DNA from 2 places in the Psychrobacillus sp. FSL K6-2836 genome. Region 2 is predicted to be linked to the other one. Evidence: riboswitches for the same ligand, from Rfam matches in the RefSeq annotation. Region 2 holds a riboswitch; the other holds the start of a gene.
What was found. A riboswitch is a leader RNA that binds a small molecule or an ion and turns the genes downstream of it on or off. The one in region 2 is predicted to bind S-adenosylmethionine.

Region 1 (11,634 bases), 2.2 Mb from region 2:
GGAATACCTTCCAAAACAGCTGATACGGCCTGCCTAAAAGCTAAACCACCTCCTGTTGCACCTGCGGGATGCCCATGTACACCCCCGCCTGCATTAATAATGCTATCAATTCCATAGTCATCCATTAATAGTGGTACGAGACCGGGGTGAATTCCTGCAGATGGAACTGGAAAGCATTGTTTAACCTTGCTGATTTTTGTTAGCTCTTCACCTAAAGAAAGAGCTATAGACTTTTCAAGCGCAACGCTACCATAAGGAGAAGGGAACAATGAAAAGTCTGCTCCTGCATAACGAGTAAGTTTTCCAAGAACTAGTGATGTTGAAACCCCATAAAATGCTGAGGACGTTAATGCTCCACTATAAGCCGGGTGTGCCATAAGTGGCAATTGGATTTCCTCGTCTTCCGCTAGCTCTTGAAGAACGTCTAATCCATAAGTGTGAACATTAAATAGGAGTGCATCTGCTCCAAGTTCTCGGGCTTTTTTGGCCTTATCTTTTAACTCGAATGTACGTCCCGACAAATTTACTGCATATAAAGTACGATGCCCGGTGTCTTCATACACTTGCCTCAAGACTTCGCGCCCAGTAGTAATACGTGTTTCAAAAGGAGTAAGTGGGTTTTCGAATAGAATTTCATCATCTTTTACAAGATCAACTCCACCGAGTGCCTGCTGTTTAAGCTGCTCGGCTAAATAGTCAATATCTCTCCCAATGACTCCTTTGAATATACTCATAACTAGTGGGCGTTCATGGACTCCTAATATTTCTCGGATTCCTTGTATGCCGAAGCGTGGACCAGGGAAATGAGACAACATATTTAGATCGAATTGTAAATCTAATAACTTTACTTCACCGTCTAGCGATAGTTTGCCGAAGACTGTTGTTAAAATTGCCGGAATATCAGTAGAAAAATTTGCTGCAGGATAGAATATTTTAATTTCTCCCTTAATTTTTTCCGGTTGAATGGGATGTAGGATGTCCTTAAATTCAGTAACAGATATTACAATTCCTTTATGCTTTTTTAGCTGTTCCTGTTCTAATAAAGCTAAACTGGTCCAAGAACCAATAGTCAATCCAAGTGCAATATCTTCCGCCTTTTTTTCAAAAGAACCAGATTTTCCGTATAGTTGATAGTGCGCGGTAATTCCGCTCATTTTTTCACTCCTAACTTAATAAATGTGCAAGCGTCTATGCTTGGGAAGTCAGTCTAAGTTCGCGACATCGTGGTGCTCCTGCGCAAAGCTCGTCGCAAAATAAAAAAACATTTCGCAACGACTGACTGACCTACATCCTGTGGGCCTCCGACTAGCGCTTGAAGAATTTCACGAAAAGGCGTCTTGTTCCTTTGCTGAAATTCTGAAGCGGCACGAGGAGCTGGATAGAATATAAGAAAAGCGCAAGCGCTCAACGGATAATATAAAAAACCTCTTCAAATAAGAAGAGGTTAATAGTTTAACAACTTCTTATTTCTCAGCCTGTTGGCTGCAAGAATTAGCACCGTGTTCAAAATTGAATCGGTTGCCGGGTATCATAGGGCTTGTCCCTCCACCTGCTCTAAATAAGAAAATATTCAGTTGAATTATTTAATAAATTACATTGATTATTCCATGCATTAAAAATTCTGTCAACAAAAAAATTAAAAATTATATTTATTCGAAATACTGTTGACATAACTTTTTCTAGTATGCTAGGATTCTAAACAAACATCAATAGTAGTACCGCACTCTTATCAAGAGCAGGCAGAGGGATAATGGCCCGATGACGCCCAGCAACCGACCGTAATACCGTTGTGAGACGGGGCGCTTTATGCGCCGGAATGTAAAATTCCGTAAGGCACGGTGCTAATTCCATCAGAAAGTTTACTTTCTGAGAGATAAGAGGTTCAGAATCTCTTATTCTTAGCCTCTTTCTTTTGGAAAGAGGTTTTTTATTTTTTAAATGAGAGGGAGATAGTAATGGCGGTAGTAGCGACGAAAAAATACGAAGCATTAACTAAAGAAACGGCAATTTCACTGGCAATTGAATTATCATTGTTCTCGAACGAAGCTCCATTAGTTTGTGAAGAGATTGGTGATGGAAATTTAAACTATGTATTCCATATAGCAAATCGAGCAAGTGGGCATGGAGTTATTATTAAACAGGCCTTACCCTATGCAAAAGTAATCGGGGAGAGTTGGCCACTTACACTGAAAAGGGCAAAGATTGAAGCGAGTGCATTACAAAAACATGGAGAATATGCTGCCGCTCTAGTTCCCAAAGTTTATGCAACAGATGAAAATTTAGCAATCACGGTTATGGAAGACTTATCTCATCTAGAAATAGTGCGTGAGGGTTTGATAAAAGGGGAGTCCTATCCTAAACTGTCATCTGACATTGGGGAATATCTGGCTTCGACACTTTTTCATACTTCTGATTTTGCACTTCATCCCTTCGAAAAAAAAGCGCTTGTTGTAGAATTCTCTAATCCAGAATTGTGTAAGATCACGGAGGACTTAATCTTTACGGATCCTTTTTTTAATCATGAAACTAATGACTTTGAACCTGCATTACGATCAGAAGTGGAAGAAATATGGAATAATAATTTATTAAAGCTCGAAGTAGCAAAATTAAAAAGAAGCTTTTTGACAGAAGCTGAAGCTTTGCTACATGGAGATCTTCATACGGGAAGTATATTTGCGAGTGAAGAAGAAACTAAAGTAATAGATCCAGAGTTTGCTTTTTATGGTCCTATTGGATTTGATATAGGCTTATTTTTGGCAAATTTAATAGTTCAATCTATAACCAGAGAAGGCGAACAACGTGAAGTCATACATAGTCATATTCATAACACATGGATCACTTTCTCCGGTAAATTTTCGGAGTATTTGAAACAGAGTGAATTTGACTTATTTAATGACGTTGAGGGATATGAGGCATTTGTGTTAGGGAAAATATTTCATGATTCATTAGGATTTGCAGGGTGTGAGCTTATTCGTAGAACAATTGGACTGGCACATGTGAAGGACTTGGATAGTATTGAAAACCAAGAACAACGAATTTTACTAAAAAAACAAACTCTTAAGGCTGGTGAAAGATTAATAGTGAGTCATAAGGAAATAGACTCAATAGATGCAGTAATTGAGTTGTTAGGAGAAATAAAAAGTGAGTATTCCATTATCAATTAAGTGGGAAGGTAAGCAGTTAATAATCTTAGATCAACAGAAGCTTCCGCATGAAATTGTCTATATAAAACTAGAAACACTTAAAGATGTTTACGAGGCCATAATTACCCTAAAAGTTCGTGGAGCTCCTGCCATAGGGATTACGGCGGCATATGGATTAGCTATGGAGGCGCAGAACTATAAAACAAATTCAATGATAGATTTTCTAGAAATACTAGAAAAGGATGCAACATACTTGGGCAAATCGCGACCAACTGCTGTCAACCTGGTTTGGGCACTTAAGAGGTTGCTAAAAGTAGCAAGTCATATGGATAATGTTCTGATTGCAAAAGAGCTACTAGTTAAAGAAGCAATGAGAATCCATAAGGAAGACGAGGAGTCCTGTCAGAATATTGGTGAATTTGCACTTTCTTTATTTGAAGATAAAACCAAAGTAATGACTATTTGCAATGCGGGTTCTATTGCTACTGCAAAGTACGGTACCGCATTAGCACCTTTTCACTTAGGAAAAGAACGTGGCAAAGAGTTTGAAGTATTTGCATGTGAAACTAGACCTGTCTTTCAAGGAGGCAGGCTGACAGTGTGGGAGCTACAGCAATCAGGTGTCGATGTGACACTTATTACCGATAGTATGGCTGCTCACACAATAGGGGCAAAAGGAATAGAAGCAATTATTGTTGGAGCTGATCGGATAGCTAAAAATGGTGACACAGCAAACAAAATAGGAACTCTTAACTTAGCTATTCTTGCTTCCGTATATGGAATTCCATTTTATGTGGCCGCACCATCCTCTACATTCGATTTATCCATAAATAATGGAGAAGAAATACCAATAGAAGAAAGGAAAGCAGAGGAAATTATTATTATTAACGACAAAGCTATTGCCCCAGTAAATACAAAAGTATTCAATCCTGCGTTTGATGTGACACCATCAAAATATATAAGCGCTATTATTACAGAAAAAGGTATTATCTATCCAAATTATAGTGAAAACATTTCAACTCAACTAGCGGTTTCAAATGAAAAGGAGAAAATTTATGAAAACTAATAAGTATTGGTTATTATTTGCGATTATGGTTATTGGAGTATTGTTAGCCGCATGTCAACCAAAAGCAGAGGGAGAAGTAAGTACTTCATCTAGCAGTAAGGCAGAGGCTTCAGACCATCCGCTAGCTGGCAAGAAAATTGCATTGGTTATGCAACAAAATTTAGGGACATTTTCAGCTCAATATATTGAAGGTGTAAAAGAGCAAGTAGAGAAATTTGGTGGAACTGTCACAGTGTTTACTTCTGAAGGGGATTTATCTAAAATGGCTTCCAATTTGGATGCCGCGGTGAACCAAGGGGTTGACGGTATTTTAATAGATCACGGTACCAAAGAAGCGCTGAACCAAGGGGTAGAGAATGCAGTTGCAAAGGGAATTCCGGTTGTCGCATTTGATGCGGGAGTTGAAGTTGAAGGAGTAACTTCTTTAGAACAAGGTGATGAAAAAATGGCCCAAATGACGCTAGAAAAACTAGCGGAAGATTCAAATGGTGAAGCGAATATCGTGAAAATATGGGTAGCAGGTTTTGCACCGATGGAAAGAAGACAAATAGCATATGAGAATTTTCTAGGAGAGAATCCAGGGATTAAAGAAATCGCGACATTCGGAGCAGCAACACAAAATACTGCTTTAGATACTCAGTCACAAATGGAAGCGGTATTAAAACAATACCCTAACGAAGGTGAAATTACAGCTGTTTGGGCTGCGTGGGACGAGTTTGCCAAAGGTGCAGTTCGAGCAATAGAACAAGCAGGGCGTACGGATATTAAGGTATATAGTATCGATATGAGTGATGAAGATTTACAAATGATTCAAAATGACAATAGTCCCTGGGTTGCGTCGGCAGCGGTAGATCCTAAGGATATCGGTCGTATTCAAGTTCGTTATTTATATCAAAAAATTAGTGGGGGTAATGTAGAAGAAAAAGTCGTATTAGAGCCAGTTTTTGTAGAAGCCTCTAAATTGCCGGAAGAAACAGTAACGACGAATGAACTCAGTGATCATATTGAAGGTTGGGGAGCAAGCGATCAAGGCTACACAGATGAATTAAAAGGATTAGAAGAAAACAGATAACTTAAAAAGAATTTAAGCTGTCCTGTTTATGGGACAGCTTTTTCTAAGAAAGGAGCAATCGATGCAGAATTCTTATCTTAATATGAAGGCTATAGATAAATCATTTGGAAAAGTAAATGCTCTGAAAAAGGCTGAATTTGAACTTAAAAAAGGTGAAGTACATGCCTTACTTGGTGTAAATGGTGCAGGAAAAAGTACACTTATGAAAGTACTCTCGGGTGTGTATGAGCATGACAAGGGAGAAATTTTGTTAGAAGGAGAAAAAATACGTATACATTCCCCTAAAGTCGCAAAGGATTTTGGAATCTACTGTGTATATCAAGAGGTAGATACTGCAATCGTTTCAGAGCTCTCGGTTGCAGAAAATATATTGCTGGATTCCATTGTTGCTGGTACTAATATATTTATCTCCAAAAAGAAACTACATAGCGTAGCACAAAATGCCTTAAAGCAATTACAAGCTGAGGATATACCGGTAGAAAAACCAGCATTTATGCTTTCTCTGGCAGAAAAACAGTTGGTATTGATAGCGCGTGCGCTAGTAAGTTCTGCAAAGATTATTATCTTCGATGAACCAACGGCGCCCCTATCTCTTTATGAATCTACAAAGTTATTTTCAGTTATTAAAAAGCTAAAAGCAAATGGAGTAGGGTGTATATTCATATCTCATCGACTACCAGAAGTATTTGAAATTTGCGATCGGATAACTGTTATGGGCGAAGGTACGTTAGTAGGGACCTATAATATTACCGAGACTAGCCAAGAAGAGATTATTGAAGCTATGCTAGGAACTTCTTATAGCAAAGATTTTCCTGTTCGTACACATACATTGGGAAATATATTACTTCGTGTTAAAGATATTTCGAGAGGAGAAAAGGTAAGGAATATTTCTTTTCAAGTGTCTGAAGGAGAAGTTGTTGGTATTGTCGGTCTTGTTGGGGCAGGAAAAACAGAGTTAGCTAAAACATTATTTGGATATTCTCCACATACAGAAGGAAGTATTGAAATCTTAGGAAACACCTTAAAAATAAAGCATCCAAAAGATGCGATAAAAGCAGGCATGGCTCTAATTCCAGAAGAAAGACGAAAAGAAGGGCTATTTGTTCATGAATCATTGCAAACCAATGCATCTTTCCCTAATTTACAAAGTTTTTCTCGTTTCTTATTTATGAATAAAAGGAGAGAAAAGTCATTTGCGAAAGAGATTATTGAGCGTTTACAGATTAAAACAAGTAGTACAGAGACACCACTTGTTTATTTAAGTGGAGGAAATCAGCAAAAAGTTGCCATTGGTAAATGGACCTCTCTCGATTCGGCTCTTTATTTGTTCGACGAGCCAACAAAAGGCGTAGACATTGGTGCAAAAACAGATATTTATAGGATGGTTCGTGAGTTTGCTGAAAAAGGGAAGGGTTGTCTTTACTTTTCAAGTGAAATTCATGAAGTTCTAGGAATTTCTGATCGCATTTTAGTTATGTATGATGGTCAAATCGTGAAGGAATTATCACGGAAAGAAGCGACCCAGGAAAGGATTTTGCTTTATGCAAGCGGTGGTAAAGAAAAATAAGTTGCAAGAAAGAGGTATCAATTTTTTATTTAAGTTTGGGGCTATTGCGTTACTTATTTGTATTATTATTTATTTTAGTTCAATAAGTGATGCCTTTTTTACATATGCAAATTTCACAGATATTCTACGCTCTATTTCTATCGTTACCCTATTAGCATTGGGAGTGACTTTCACACTTGTAGTAGGAGGTTTTGACTTAAGTGTAGGGTCTACAATGTCGCTATCGACAGTTGTGACGGCATCTCTAATGGTTTGGTATGAGATGCCTTTATGGCTTGTATTAATTGTACCAATTCTAGTTGGAGTATTAGTGGGTTTGTTTAATAGTTTCCTTATTGTAATTATAGGTATTCCTGATTTACTAGCAACATTAAGTACGATGTATATTGTTGCGGGCTTTCATCGGACATATACAGAAGGATACTCAATTTACAATAATATGCCACTTACATCAGGTGGAACTGCTCCAGGGCAATTTTCAGAGGCATTTCTTTGGATCGGCCAAGGTAGATTACTTGGGTTACCTGTACCTGTTTGGATTATGTTAATACTAGTGGTAGTAGCTTATATTGTTCTCAATCATACACGCTGGGGCCGTATATTATATATGACGGGTGGAAATGAGGAAGCTGCAACATTGTCGGGAGTGAACACACGTAAAGTGAAGTTCATCGCTTATATTATTTCTGGAATTTTTGCTTCATTGGCAGGAGTATTATTCACAGCTAGGGTAGGTTCGGGTCAAATTGATGCTGGTACCCCACTTTTAATGGAGGCAGTTGCTGCAGTTTTCGTTGGCTATTCCGTTTTAGGAATTGGGAAGCCTAATGCACTGGGTACTTTTTTTGGAGCAGCAGTAATTGGAATCTTATTGAACGGCCTAACCATTTTAAATTTACCTTATTATGCATTTGATATTATTAAAGGAACAGTATTAGTTTTGGCACTGGCAGTAACTTACGTTTACGCAAAGAAACGTTTTTCTCGGGCTTAGTGGGGAGAACTTGGCAAAAAAATAAAGTTTTTTCAAAAAATTTATAAATAAAATGGAATCATCGTTGAAATTTATGATAATCTACTTCATTATGAAAGATAGAGAATCTCTTAATGGTATTACTAAGAGATAATACATTAGACGAAGGAAGTAGTTTATGTCCGAGGAAAATATTACACGTTTATATGTGAATGATAAGGAAATTATATTGATCGGAACGGCACATGTATCAAGACAGAGTGCAGAACAGGTAAAGGAAGTTATCGATAGAGAACAGCCAGATTCTGTTTGTATTGAATTGGATGAGCAAAGATACCAATCTATTATTGATAATAATAAGTGGAAACAGACAGATATTTTTAAGGTTATTAAAGATAAGAAAGCTACACTACTATTAATGAACCTGGCAATTTCTTCTTTCCAAAATCGGATGGCTAAACAGTTTGATATAAAGCCAGGTCAGGAAATGATTCAAGGTATAGCAAGTGCGAAAGAGAATGGAGCAGAGCTTGTATTAGCAGATCGTAATATCCAAACTACTTTTTCACGTATATGGCATAATCTTGGATGGACTGGGAAATCACAATTACTTACTTCCGTTTTCTTTAGTATTTTCAGTAAGGATACTATATCGGAAGAAGAAATGGAGAATATGAAGTCCAAGGATACTTTAAATGCTGTTTTAGCAGAGTTTACAGAATCTTTTCCAAAGCTAAAAACACCGTTAATCGATGAGCGTGATCAGTATTTAGCTCAAAAAATTAAGGAAGCGCCAGGGAAGAAAGTTATAGCGGTTTTAGGTGCTGCCCATGTGCCTGGTATTACAAAGGAAATTCATAAGGAGCAGGATTTAGCTGAATTATCAGCTTTACCGCCAAAGTCAGTTGTCCCTAAAATAATCGGTTGGGCAATTCCGATTTTGATTGTCGCATTAATTGTGTTTACATTCATAGCAAATCCTTCTGCAGGTTTTGACCAGGCACTTAGCTGGATTCTTTGGACTGGTTCAATGGCTGCAGTAGGAGCAGCGGTAGCATTAGGACACCCATTAGCAATTTTAGCAGCATTTATCACGGCACCAGTTACAGCACTTCATCCTATTTTAGCGTCAGGTTGGTTTTCAGGACTTGTCCAAGCATATATCAAGCGCCCAACGATAGCCGATTTTGAAAGGTTATCAGAAGATGTCTTTACGATTAAAGGGTTTTGGAGAAACAAAGTAACTAGGGTATTACTCGTAGTTGTGTTAACTAACTTGTTCGGATCGTTCGGTACCTTTATAGGTGGAGCGGATGTTATACGAGTATTTTTCAAAAATCTATAGCCAGAAAATCCCTTGTTAAGCATTAATGCATAACAGGGGATTTTTCAACAGAAAGTATATAAACATGCACCTTTACACGGGGGTTCATGGGACTTGAAAGAAGGACTAATACCGCTGATTAGAGAGTGTAGTATTCAACAAGAAGATTTACCATAGCTTATTGCTCAGATGATGATAACAATAGTAGTCAAAGATAATATAGGGGGAAACCGTCAATTAGGGATACTATTCTGTAATAGAGCATGAAGAAATTGGATCTTCGAGCTTCCACTATGAATAGGAAAGTAGCTTTTCTCTAATTAATCAAACATGCATTATCCTGTTTCTAGAAGTTGTAGGAGGGCGACAGACAGGCAAATGCCATAAGATTACCGAAAAAGAGAGACTGGTTGTGACGTCTGTCACAACCAGTCTCTCTTAAAAAATCACTCGGTAATAGTATAGCAATAAGTCTGTCTAAAGCCCTTCGAAAACGATAGAAACAGGTTTTTCCTAACAGTAGCTTTGTGAAACTTTACAGGCAATAATTGGACTGGGAGGGTTTGAAGTATCTATTAAAAATTGATCAATCAAAAAACCAACTATCCGGTGAAAGATAGTTGGTTTTTATTATTATGCTTTCTTTTTAGTGTCTGCTTCTTTGTCATCCAATTTAAACTCTTCGGTAACATCATCGACGATGTCTTTTGTAGAGTTTTTGAATTCTCTTAACGTTTGTCCAACTGCTTTACCTAATTGAGGTAATTTAGATGGTCCGAAGACGATTAAAGCAATTATTAAAATGATGATTAATCCTGGTACTCCAATGTTTGGCATGGAAGTTCCTCCTCTAGGTGATAGTATATAAATTCAGTGGCAAGTGCGCATTAATTTATTGCTCTAAAATTTGGTCCTCAAGTGCTTGTTTTGCAAGTTGTTTTTTATAAGACCAGCTGGAAACAAGAATACTAATTTCAAACAGCAATAACAATGGAATGACAATAATAAAGTCAGATATGAAGTCTGGTGGAGTAATGGAAACTCCTACGACTACTAGTACAAAGTATGATACTTTTCTCATTTTTCTTAGTCGATCTGGAGTTATTATACCCAATTTGGTTAGAAACAGTATAATAACAGGTAATTCAAATACAATACCTACGGGAATCACTAGATTGAACATAAAAGTGAAATATTGCTTCATCCCATAGGTCTCTAATGCACCGATTGAATCGTTGATATTAGACATAAAATTCAGCATAAGGGGGAATAGTATGTAATAACTAAAACTGATTCCTATTAAAAATAAGAAAAATGACACCGGAATAAAATAGCCTGTACCCTTTACTTCATTTTCATTAAGGCCTGGTCTTACGAATAACCATATTTGATGTAGGGCAATTGGTAAAGTTATTAATATGGCTAGTATTAACGCACATTTAACATAAATCATTAAACCATCTGTATAACCGAAAACATTCCATTCAACATTTATAGCAGTAGGTTGTTGTTTTAAGAAAGTAAGTGTTTTTGGGGCCAACCAAAATCCTAAAGCAAGGGAAAGAATGAAAGTCGATGCAACAATTATAAGTCTTTTTCTAAGTTCTGTTAAATGTTCAACAAGCGTCAGTTGTTGTTCTTGATTCATTTTTGATAACACCCCATTTTCTCAAATAAAGTGAAGCTTGTTTATATAATGCAGTATCCTTCTGCAATCCATTATACCCAGTAAATGTTCTTTTGTATCATCTACACATTATACTCTTTAAGAATCAATTGTAAATAAAAGACCGCTTATTGTCACTAATAAAACAAGTATTAATACATTATTTAACTATTTTGAAAGGGCGTATTTATTAGAATTTAAGAACTTTATTTAATTAGGTAAATTTAAGCCTATAAATATATACAAATGTTGAATGAATGTACGTGTAGCAGAGGCTATCCAAACTTATTATTTAGCAACCTCGTTTTTGGTAAGATAGGAAAGTATATAAAATGACCTGTGGATATTGGATCTATGGGAATTTAAAGAATGAATAATATAGCTGATTTCCATTTCAGGCAAAGGAACAAAGGCTAAGAGTGCTACAAACGTGGTTGCAACTCCTTCGTGATCAACATCTTGTTGGTCTCCGAGATAGTGAAAACCATCTGTAATCGCAGCTGAATTAGTAAGTATTTGCCTCATAAAGAAGCGAAATATAGAACGAAATTGCATATCCGTCAGCTTCCTCAGTGAATAGGAAAGTATCTTTCTTTAGTTATCCAAAAGCGCACTTACCTGTTTTTAAGAGTTGTAGGAGGGCGACGGACAGGCAAACGTCATAAGATTACCGAAAAAAAGTGATATTGGTTGTGACGGACGTCACAACCAATATCACTAAAAATTTACTCGGTAATCATATAGAAAATGTCTGTCCAAAGCATTTCAAAAACGCTAGAAACAGGTTTTGATTTAAAGGATTGGGTGTCTTTTTGTCTGGTTT
Region 2 (11,634 bases):
CAGATGAAAGATGGATTCCAGAAAAAAACGAGGAAGTAACAAAACTCATTTTAAGAACGACCGTGTTATTCGAAAATGGATCTGAGTATAACGATGAAGACGAGATATATTTTGATATTGAGGAATGAAATTTGAAACTCCAGCATCGTGCTGGAGTTTTTTTCTATTAAAAAATGAAATTGCGATATCTAGTAGTTCACTTACTTTTATAAAACGTTTACTTGTGAAACGGAAAATTTGCCTATTTCCCATGCTTACAATAAAAAATATGTAGTATAAACACTTAAAGGTTGTGCATTCTAATAATAAATTGGGAGGCAACTAACGATGAATAAAAAATTGTTTTCAATACTAATTATTTCATTTTTCATACTTACAGCATGTGGATCCCAGAGGGAATCCAATGAACCAGCAAACCCAGAGACACAATTAAATGGACAAGATAAAGAAGTTCCTAACACTGGGAATGAAGAAGTAAACGAAGAAAATGATGTAGGAGTTCCAAAAATAGATGGTTTCAATGACCCGACTATTGAAAAACCAGCTGAAAATAACGATTGAATTGTATGAATAGTTATGCTATTATTTATTTAACTAATTTGAACGGAGGTGAAGAAAGAATGAAAAACGCTATGAATGCACAATTATTTATGTTGGAATTTTTATCCACTTCTTGTGCAATTACTCATGAAAATGGTAGCAACGGGACAGGTCTGTCTATTTTTAGCCATTTCCATAGTAATATCCATAGCTGAGAAGTCATTCTTTCGGATCCAACAAGGTAGCGAAAAGACTGTGCTTTTTAGACAGTCTTTTTTTGTTGCGAAAAAAGACTCGCTTCCAGCTTATAAAGAAACGAAGGGAAGCGTTCATAATGATATGTACAATACAAAATATAACTAAAATGCTCGGAGGAAATACAATTTTTGAAGAATTGTCGCTAGAGATTAAAACGGGAGATAGATTAGCCATTGTTGGTCGAAATGGAACTGGTAAAACTACTTTATTCAAATTGTTGGCCGGTATTGAAAGCCCTGACGAAGGATCTATTCACTTTAAGAAAGGTACATCAATCGGTTATCTGGCTCAAATACCAACTTATTCAGAAGAGGTAACTGGTCTTGATGTTCTCCATTTTGCTTTTCAAAGTATTGCTGAGCTGCTAAAAAAAATGATCCAAATGGAACAACAAATGGCAACTCTAGAGTCTGGGGAGATGGAACGTCTTCTCCAACAATACGGAGAAATTCAAGAACAATTCACGCTTTTAGGCGGTTATACAATGGATTCTGAAATTGAAAAAGTGGTGCAAGGTCTTCAGCTTTCGGGATTTGTTAATCAGTCTTTTACTAATTTAAGTGGTGGGGAACAGACGAAAATAATGCTAGGGAAGATACTGCTGTCGAATCCAGATATTTTACTGTTGGATGAACCAACCAATCATCTAGATTTATTTGCTGTAGAATGGCTGGAACAATATTTGATTGGCTATTCTGGAACTGTTGTTATCATTGCGCATGACCGTTATTTCTTAGATAAGGTTGTGACCAAGATTGCTGATCTAGAGGAAGGAGAGCTTTCTCTTTATCATGGAAATTATTCTTCGTATACTTTAGAAAAAGAAGCTAGATTAATGCGTGAGTTCCAGGAGTATGAGGAACAGCAGAAAAAGATCAAAAAAATGAAAGAAGCAATAAGACGTCTAAGACAGTGGGCAAATGAAGCGGTGCCACCAAATCCAAAGCTATTTCGCCAGGCACGTAACATGGAAAGAGCTTTAGAACGAATGGTGAAAGTGAGAAAACCATTAATCGATCCGAAAAAAATGGAGCTTTCATTTGAATTCGCATCTAGAAGTGGTAAAGAAGTAGTCATGATGAAAAATGTTCATAAATCATTTGGTGATAAGGTCTTATTAGAAAATGCACAGCTTAATCTTTACTGGAAGGATCGAGTTGCTATTGTCGGTCGAAACGGTTCAGGAAAATCCACCATATTAAATATATTGAGGGGTGAGATACCTATTGATAACGGAGAAGCTAGGCTCGGTAGTAATGTCCGTGTAGGTTATTTATCCCAGCATTTCGAAATTCAGGATCCGAAGGCTAGACTAATTGATGTATTTCGAGGTGAACTGAATATGTTTGAGGGTGATGCACGACATATTCTCGCAAGGTTTATGTTTTATGGACCTGATGTATTCAAAAGAATAGGTGATTTAAGTGGAGGAGAGCGAATGAGGCTTCGTTTGGCACAACTCATGCATCAGGATATAAATCTACTGATACTCGATGAACCGACGAACCACTTGGATATCGATTCGAGAGAAGTACTAGAGGATGCTTTAGCGGATTTTGATGGAACTATATTGGCTGTGTCACATGACCGATATTTTTTAAATAAACTATTTCCGAAAACTGCTTGGTTGGAGCAGGGACAGCTAACTACTTTTGAGGGACCATATGAGTGGGCAAGAATAAAGTGGGGAGAAATTCAATCTAAGCAAGAAATTGGTGAGATAATAGCGGAAAAAGTAAAGATCGTACAACCTACGAAAAAACAGGATAAAGAACAAAAGATCGAAGATAAGATTTCAGCAATAGAAGAAGAAATTTCCATTTTAAAAGAAAAAATGGAGATAGAAAGTGACTGGGAAATATATGAAAAGCTATTGGAATCTATCCGGTCAAACGAACAAAAATTAGAAATTTTAATGATGGAATGGTTGGAGTATGAAGGATGATAACTATTCCGAAACTCAAACTTAATATCTAAAATCCTATAATGTTATATTAACATTCTCATATATTGAACCGATATTATAGTATAAATATACTTATATATGAAATATTCATATCGGGGCATATTCAATACTTGCAGAAAGAAGTTGTAACATGAGGAAATCTATTAAGTGGAAAATAATTGTTGCTGTAATGGCTTTAATTATTATAAGTATGGCACCATTAATAACAATTAGTACGAGCACTATAAGCGAAAAGACGAAGAAAGATTTAATTGATCAAAGCCATGTTATAGTTGATGAGATGTCGACTACCATTCAGAATTATTTAGCTGTATATGAAAAAGGTCTTCTACAATTATCCACTTCCAATGAAATTGTAGATTTTCAAAATAGCGCTAAAGCGACTGATCACATGTTAGCCAATCAATTAGAGAAACAATTAGATATTAGATTTAATGAATTTGTTTCTTTATATGACGCTGTGGCTTCTGTGTATATAGCTCTACCAGATAAATCGATCGAAATAATTCCGGAATCAGACCTTGGAGCAGGTTTTGATCCTACTTCAAGGGAATGGTATATAAACGCTGTTTCAAACTAAGATAGTTTTAGCTGGTCAAGACCTTTTGTAGATGCTGCTACCGGGGAATATGCTATTTCTGGTGCAAAAGCAGTTATTAAAGATGGTAAAGTGGTCGGTGTGCTTGCTATTGACATTCTACTATCGAAGTTAACAGAAACAATAGCAAACAATGATTTAGGCTATGGTGGCTATCCGATTATTGTGGATGCGGATGGGAACGCTATCGTTCATCCAACTTTATTTGGTGAAAATCTATCCGAGTATTCATCCGTTGAAACGATGATTTCTAACTCCACTGATAATGGAGAGATAACTGACGTAAATGACGGTACTATTACTATATTTAGCTCATTACCAGGATTAGATTGGAAACTAGGGGCTGTTTACGAGGAAAGTAAGATAAATCAAACTGCAGACAGCATTCGTACATTGCTTATCACTATTGTATTATCTATTGAGGCATTGATATTTATTGTCTTATATTTCATCATCAGTCGTATTTTAAAACCAATCGAACAGCTAAAAAAGTTGATGGATTTTATTGCTGATGGAGATTTAACGGTTCAAGCAAATATAAAAACCAAGGATGAAATTGGTCAGTTAGCAATAAACTTTAACAAAATGGCTACAAATATGAATGAAATTATTCAAGTAGTAAAACAGTCGGCTAATAACGTGCAGTCGAATTCTGAAAGTTTAAGTGCAGTAGCGGAAGAAACAAATGCTTCTGCGGAACAAGTATCTTTAGCTGTTAGTGAAATCGCAGAAGGTGCCTCCAAATCCGCAGAAGATGCTGGAGAAGTAACGGAGAGTTCAGTTCACTTAAGTGAACAAATCAATCTTATCAATGAAAAATCAGTAATGATGACGGAGATAGCTACAAAAGCAAACACCATGAATACAAATGGACAAAAGCAAATGAGTGAATTGAAAACATCCTTTCATAGCTGGGAATCTAATCTTACTTCTATGTCTACGTTGTTTACTACTTTAGAAGTTAAAGTAAAAGCGATTAGTAGTGTTATGGAAACTATTATGGAAATCTCTGCACAAACGAATCTGCTCGCATTGAATGCAAGTATTGAAGCAGCTCGTGCAGGGGAGCATGGAAAAGGATTTGCAGTTGTGGCAGATGAAGTACGAAAACTTGCAGAGCAATCTGCAAAAGCAACAGAGGTAGTAAAACATACTATTACAGAACTACAAAGTGAATCCCATATTGTGGGGGAACAAATGGCAAACACCATTAAAACGTTCCAAAAACAAGGGTCTATTGTAACCGATACGGAAGTGACATTCAGTGAAATATCTTTGCTGATGAATAGTTTGCGAACTTCCATTGATACAGTGTCAGCAGAAATCGAACAGATTTCCAACTATAAGGATCAAGTCGTAGATACAATTCAAGTGATGGCCGCAACTTCGGAGCAAACTGCTGCGGCATGTGAAGAAGTGAGTGCATCATCCGATGAACAGCTTCGAGCAATCCAATCAGTAGCGGAAGCGTCTGAGACCTTAACGGAGCTTAGCGATAAACTAGCTGATGCAGTGAATCGTTTTAAAGTTTAAAAGAGGTTGAATTATTTGAAAACAAATGTTAATATTCTCTAATGAAGAACAATATAATTTAATAACTCTTATCAAGAGAAGCTGAGGGACATGGCCCGTTGAAGCTTCAGCAACCTCTGATCTGTCAGAAAGGTGCTAACTCCTACAAGATAATTTCTTGAAAGATAAGAATCGAGAGCAAAAAGTTCACCCTCTTTTCTTATTAATAGGAAAGAGGGTTTTTGAATTTAGAGGAGGAGAACTACTTGCCAATAAATATACCTAAACAATTGCCAGCAGCTGAACATCTTAAAAAAGAGAAGATATTTATCATGGATACTGATCGAGCAATAACCCAAGATATACGCCCATTAAATATAATTATCTTGAATCTTATGCCAGAAAAAGAGAAAACCGAGCTTCAATTGCTGCGTTTATTGGGAAATACATCTTTACAAGTAAATGTGACATTTTTACATATGGCAACCCATGATTCAAAAAATGTTAGTAAAACTCATTTGGATACTTTCTATACGACGTTTAAGGAGATCGAACATCGAAGATATGATGGTATGATCATCACTGGTGCCCCAATTGAACATCTACCATTTGAACACGTTAATTATTGGAGCGAGATGACTGAAATAATGGATTGGACCAAAACGCATGTGACTTCTGTTCTGCATATTTGTTGGGGGGCGCAGGCAGCACTTTATCATCATTACGGTATCGGTAAATATGACCTGCCGAAAAAATGTTTTGGAGTGTTTAGTCATCGGTTATCCGATCCAACCGTACAGTTAGTTCGAGGATTTAATGATGAATTTTACGCGCCAGTGTCACGTTACACAACCGTGTCCTACGACGAGATTAAACAAGATTCACGATTGACATTGCTTTCCAATTCAGAAGATGCAGGTGTTTTCCTAGTAATATCGATGGATAAAAAGCATATTATGATTACCGGTCACTTAGAATATGATGCAACTACACTTTCTGACGAATATCAAAGAGATATCGAAAAAGGTGTGGAAATCGATGTGCCAGAAAACTATTTTCTGAATGATGATCCAACACAAAAACCATTGAATTTATGGCGCTCACATACACATCTGCTTTTTTCCAATTGGTTGAATTATTATGTGTACCAAGAAACTCCATATGAATGGGAATGACTTTGAAAGGTCAGCTTAGTTATTCATGACGAAAAAGTATCTTTTTTAACATAAAGGGAAACAGTAAGGCAAATAGAACCTTAGTGTGAGTATTGATTAATTGAAAACAAGTCCATAAAAGTCGATTTCTTATTTCATGAAATCGACTTTTTTAAGTTGTAATCCATAGGTTTAAAAATCTTGATAAAACTGATGAAGATAGTATATTTTGGGTAGATAAAGAGAAATTATCAAGACTTAACCTTGCAGAGGGAATGTGAGAAGCATTTATAATATTCGTAATTTTACAAAGAGTGAAGCTTGAACGTGAATGTGTCTAAAAGAACTAAAGAACGGGTAAAGAATACTTAGCTGAAGCAAACAGGAGGTAATCTTTATTGAAAAATCATGTTATTGGCGCATACGAAAATGAACAAGAAGCTGCTGAAGTGGTTGAAGATTTAAAAGAGAAAGGCTATACAAATGAAGAAATTTCAGTTATTGGTAAAAATATAAAAGAACTATCTGGAATCACACAGGAAGTAAAATCCTCTATTAAGGATGGAGTCATTGCTGGAGCTGTAACAGGAGGAGCAATTGGCATAGCTGGCGTGATCGCAGGGTTATCCACTGTATTGATTCCTGGATTTGGCGCTGTGTTGGCTGCAGGTCCTATTATAACAACAATTGGTGGAGCAGTTATAGGGGCCAACTCTGGTGCTGGCGGGTTAAAGCATACTCTTATGGAGATTGGAGTTCCTGATGATGAAGCCGAAAGCTATTCTAATGACGCTCAGGCTGGTAAAATTCTGGTATTTCTTCATCCCAAAGAATGAGGACGGATTGAACTTTCAGATGTTTGCATTAATAACACACAGTGATTTTACAAGAAGACTCAAATGGAAAAGTATTTTATTCTTTGAAAGTACAAAGTAAAGATTTAGTTGTTGACGGGGGTAGTGGCACAGTTGGATTCTATGATGTGTATCAATATGGAGATGTTGTGGAATCAACACCAAGGTAGGTACTACCTTATAAATTGAATCACTTAAATTATGTCTTTGACTTATTAGGAAGTCACTATAAAATGCGTTTAAAAAGAAAGAGAAGTTAATTGTCTACCTCATATAGGCAATTAACTTCTTTTGCTATCTATATACTAGTGAAAAACATAAAAGTAGGATAGCAACTATTATAAGTATGCGAACATTTTTATTTGTTCTTATTGGACTAGCGCTGGGTACCGGGTTCTCATACAAGGAGAACCCGGTACCTTTTACTGAAAGGGAATAATAAAAACAACCTGAGTCCATCTAAATAATGGACCCAGGTTGAAGAAAGAGTTTCAAATTCTATAGACGGTTTCCTACTCCAAATTACTTATTGAAATGGTATACATTCCAAATATCAGGAGTTTCAGAGCCAATGTACCAAGCAGCTGCGCCGCCTAGGTTAAATTGGGTTGCGATGTTGATACGAAGTTTGATAGATTGTTTATCCTCCACCCATATTTGGTGCTTTTCTCCGTTTGCAGTATATTCTACATAATTTTGTTGGGTATTTTGATCCCAAACTTTTATAAGACGTTTTGAAGAGATAATTTGCTCTACCTCACTCATTGTGCGATCGATACTTTTCACTTTTTTTGTCGTTAAATTGGTAACCCATTCTCTTGTGTAGAAGGGTATTGCCAAGACGATTTTATGAGATGGTACATCTTTCATTAGAAGTTCAACGCCTTCTTTAACCCATGGCATAGACGCTACAGATCCCGCTACTGGGCTACCTCCCCAATGCTCGTCATAACCCATCATAATGATATAGTCAGCAGCCTGACCTAATGCTTTGCGGTCGAGACTACCAGACCAAAAAGGATCTCCGTTTTCACGAGTAACGTCAACAGATACTTTAATTCCATGTGGCTGAAGCGCTTTTTTAAGTTCGGTTACGAAGCGGACAAAATCTTGTTTGTTTTTCGGATCGATGTTTTCAAAGTCCACATTTATTCCATCGCTTTTTGTTTGGACTAAAGAATCTTTGAGAGTTGACACTAATTTTTGACGTTTTGTAGGATTACTTAATATTGAATCAGTTAAAACAGGGTCGAATTTATTCCCAAATAGTGGCCATACTTCTTTGCCCTTGCTATGTGCATCCTTCAGATATTTTGTATCGGCTGTAATGGAAACAAAAGTTCCTGTATTGCTTAAAGTATACCAACGGGGTGACACCACATTTAAATTCGAATGGTTCAATTGTTGGGCATAATTTTGGGGACTTCCATTATACTTCCAACCCATTACGATTCGTTGTTGATTCTTTTGTTTTAAAAGTGATTTATTAACCCAGCCTTTTTTACCACCTAACAACTGAACTTGTACGTAATAATCGGGAATGTTTAATTTTTGTCCGATAACTAGGTCTGCAGATTGTAGATTGTTCAATTTGGTTAGATCAGTGATAGCTACTTCGAACTTTTTGGAAATTTTCCATAAAGTATCACCATTCATAACAGTATATTGTTTATGTGTTTGTGGAATTATTATTTTCTGTCCAATTCGGATTTCTGTGGAAGTAAGCTTGTTTGTCTTTTGAAGTTCACTTATTGGAATCCCGTATTGGTTTGAAATTTTCCATAATGTATTTCCTGAAATTACAGTATGCATGATAACGGTAGAAGAGTCTCCTAAAGCAGTGGAAAGGATAGGGAATTCTTCCCCTTTTTTTAAAGTGGTGATAATAGTCGAACCTTGTTTAGGTAAACTTAATACGTTAACATTATCTATTTGAACAGTTCCAACTGAAAGGGAATTACCAGCAGCTGTACTTTTTATAGGACCAAAACTTAGAAATAAGAAAAATATAATAAAAATAGGAAGTACTTTTCTCACTTAAACCCATTCTCCTCTAGTTTGAAAGTAGTAGTATAACTTTCATAGATTACTATGAATTTAAATTAATAGATACAGGTACTTTGTGGAAGTTTAACCAATGCAAAATAGGGTGCGGTAGTAAATGCTGCCTTGATGTTGGATACCTGATTCTCCAATAATTAAGAGAATCAATATTAAAAATGGTAAAATCATTTTATCTAGTAATCCATTGTTTATGGGTAGTGAAAATGGAAAGGGGTACTAGAGCAACCGGTCCTGCATCAATTAACAAATTTTATATAGTCAATTCTGGAAGTAATAATGTTTCAGTAAATGATGGGTCTAACAATACTGTAATTGCTACTACAAAAATATTAACCCCGTTCCTTTTGGGAGGGGTTAATATAACGATTTTATTTTACCTTATACACTTTCAGACTAGGTAACTCTAAACAATTCAATTGTCCACCGTATACAGCTCCACCATCAATCCCTATGATTCTATTACTTCCAAAGTAGACATTGTAATTTTCTGCTTCTCCATGAAGTGAGCTTGTTTCTGTATGCCCAAATATGATAATCTTTTCCCCGTCATAATTTTTATAAAATTCGTCTCGAATCCACATTAAGACATGTGGATTTGTCTCAGAAATAGGTGTCGTTGGGTGTACACCGGCATGGACAAAAATATAGTCGGAGGTTTCTATGTAATTTTCTAATCCCTGAACAAATTCTAAGTGTTGCTGTAGTACAGTTGATTGTAATATTGGTTTTTGAAATTTTTCTTCACTTACAGCAAGATCAATTTCAGAGAAACCATAGCTAAATAACGTTTTATCTCCACCACACAACTTTACCCAATGGTTCCATGACCTTTCTGCTTCTGTCGTTAACGCTTTTATCATCATATCTTCATGATTACCCTTCAGTAATTGTGCTCCACTTTCTTGTAAGCTCATTACTTTTTCGATGACACCTTTTGCATTTGGTCCCCGGTCCACGTAATCACCTAATAAGATTAATTGATCATTTTCTGAATCGTATTCTACTTCGCTAAGCAATTGTTCAAACTTCTCTAATTCACCGTGAATATCACTTATTACAAGGGTTCTTTTCATTTTTTTCGCTTCTTTCTAATTGGATATGTTCTATTATTAACTATTCACAGAGTAACTGAAAACTAGTATTTCCGTCTACTGAATATGTTTCTTAACTGAGAACCTGGTACTATTCAAATGAAATGCAAAAAAAAGAGACTGGGACAGAAGTAGAAATTTTATTAATAGCGTGACTCCTGAGACTACAGGCTCAGGCCACGCCCGTGGAAAGCGTCCCTGGAATGGAAATCAATTTTGTACACAGCAAAAAAAACAGCATTTTTCTCACAGAGAAAAATGCTGTTTTGGGATTCTGTACCAGCCTCGTCACTGTTACCGATTGTTAAACACGTTGATCAGATATGGTTGCATTATTATTTGCTGCGCTAAGGGCTGGAAGATTATCATATGGTGGTCCGGTAGTTGTGCCGGCAAATAATACGATATCAAACTCATTCATTGGAATACCCCATGAGTTGCCTACAAAAGTGGTGAAGGCTCTATCAACTAAGAAGCCGCCTTTTGTGTTATATACTACATTATTGTTTATTTCGCCGGTTACATTTGGGTTGATATATATCCCAGTTCGTAATGAATAGAATGTATTACCCTCAACAGTAAAGTTTATGCCTCCTTGTGGCACTACTGCCCGGTTCACTACCCAGTTTGCCATTGGCAATGCTTGCGGTGGACCAAATATTGTAATATTTAATAAAGTTGTATTTGTACCACCAACTTGGATGAATTCCTTTGCATATGGAATATCGCTAGTTATTGTTAAGCCGTTAATCGTCGTATCAGTTGCAGTTACTAATATAGCGATAATATCTGCTTGAAGCATTAGGGTTGTACCTGGTTCACCTAATAAGGTTATCCCCATTTTGTTGACTAAAATTTGGGAAGTGATTGGATATGTGCCACTTAAAATATGCACGGTTCCTCCAGGATTAACGGCTGCAATTCCTTCGGTGATAGTACCAAAAGGATTTGCTATACTACCGTCTCCTCCTACTGCTCCTGCGCTTACGTATATATTATTCGGATCAACAAGCTCATTTATTGCTGTATCAAGGGATGCTTGGACACTTGCAATGGTAGGGTAACCCCCAACAGGTCTAGTATTTAACAGTACTTCTGCTACTTCATCTTTCTGAGCTTCAGAAAGAGCGTTGTAAGCTGTTAAATTTAGCCCTAAACCAGGGTCTTCAATTGCAGCTCGCATTTCAGCTACTGTTTGAGCATCATTTACTGCAACTAAGAACATATTAGTACCAGATAATACATAATCTGTTTCTACTTGTGAAATAGTTATCGTGTCATTTGTATTGAGAAGGTTATCTAATTCACTCATTTGAGCTGTTACAAATTTTACTGAACTAAAAAGATCACCTTCATAAATTGTAAAGATTGTTAGTCCGTTTAAAAAAATATTTGTGTCGCTACCATAGGTAACACTCTCTGTTTCACCAGGCTCAAGCGTAAATGTTACAGTTCCATCCTGGTTATAAGGAAATTCTCCTTCACGTACAAAGAGAGTAATTTGAAAAGTCGCTAATGTGTTATTGATAAATATTTTTTCTGCCATTATTTCTCCTCCTTTCTTACACTAGTACGAATACTAGAAGTTGTAGAAAGA

Region 1: it holds a riboswitch for S-adenosylmethionine, as region 2 does, so the genes downstream of both, mtnW (2,3-diketo-5-methylthiopentyl-1-phosphate enolase) here and metA (homoserine O-acetyltransferase MetA) in region 2, are expected to answer to the same signal.

Annotation. Positions count from the first base shown of each region.
Region 1 is NZ_JBBOOM010000001.1:2,270,893-2,282,526, forward strand. Features, by position in the region: gene mtnW (2,3-diketo-5-methylthiopentyl-1-phosphate enolase) at 1-1,154, opposite strand, end outside; SAM riboswitch class I at 1,461-1,565, opposite strand; SAM riboswitch class I at 1,724-1,880, shown strand; gene mtnK (S-methyl-5-thioribose kinase) at 1,956-3,164, shown strand; gene mtnA (S-methyl-5-thioribose-1-phosphate isomerase) at 3,142-4,209, shown strand; gene MKY37_RS10640 (sugar ABC transporter substrate-binding protein) at 4,199-5,281, shown strand; gene MKY37_RS10645 (sugar ABC transporter ATP-binding protein) at 5,343-6,848, shown strand; gene MKY37_RS10650 (ABC transporter permease) at 6,823-7,842, shown strand; gene MKY37_RS10655 (TraB/GumN family protein) at 8,000-9,166, shown strand; gene tatA (twin-arginine translocase TatA/TatE family subunit) at 9,779-9,982, opposite strand; gene tatC (twin-arginine translocase subunit TatC) at 10,038-10,793, opposite strand; gene MKY37_RS10670 (hypothetical protein) at 11,100-11,336, opposite strand.
Region 2 is NZ_JBBOOM010000001.1:68,060-79,693, reverse strand. Features, by position in the region: gene MKY37_RS00440 (sporulation protein) at 1-128, shown strand, start outside; gene MKY37_RS00435 (hypothetical protein) at 328-561, shown strand; gene MKY37_RS22345 (RAxF-45 family protein) at 567-755, shown strand; gene MKY37_RS00430 (hypothetical protein) at 688-903, shown strand; gene abc-f (ribosomal protection-like ABC-F family protein) at 875-2,743, shown strand; gene MKY37_RS00420 (hypothetical protein) at 2,895-3,344, shown strand; partial or broken gene MKY37_RS00415 (cache domain-containing protein) at 3,366-3,953, shown strand; gene MKY37_RS00410 (methyl-accepting chemotaxis protein) at 3,948-4,895, shown strand; SAM riboswitch class I at 4,961-5,066, shown strand; gene metA (homoserine O-acetyltransferase MetA) at 5,141-6,049, shown strand; gene MKY37_RS00400 (general stress protein) at 6,427-6,864, shown strand; gene MKY37_RS00395 (hypothetical protein) at 6,906-7,052, shown strand; gene MKY37_RS00390 (LysM peptidoglycan-binding domain-containing protein) at 7,405-8,919, opposite strand; gene MKY37_RS00385 (metallophosphoesterase family protein) at 9,315-10,019, opposite strand; gene MKY37_RS00380 (hypothetical protein) at 10,342-11,583, opposite strand.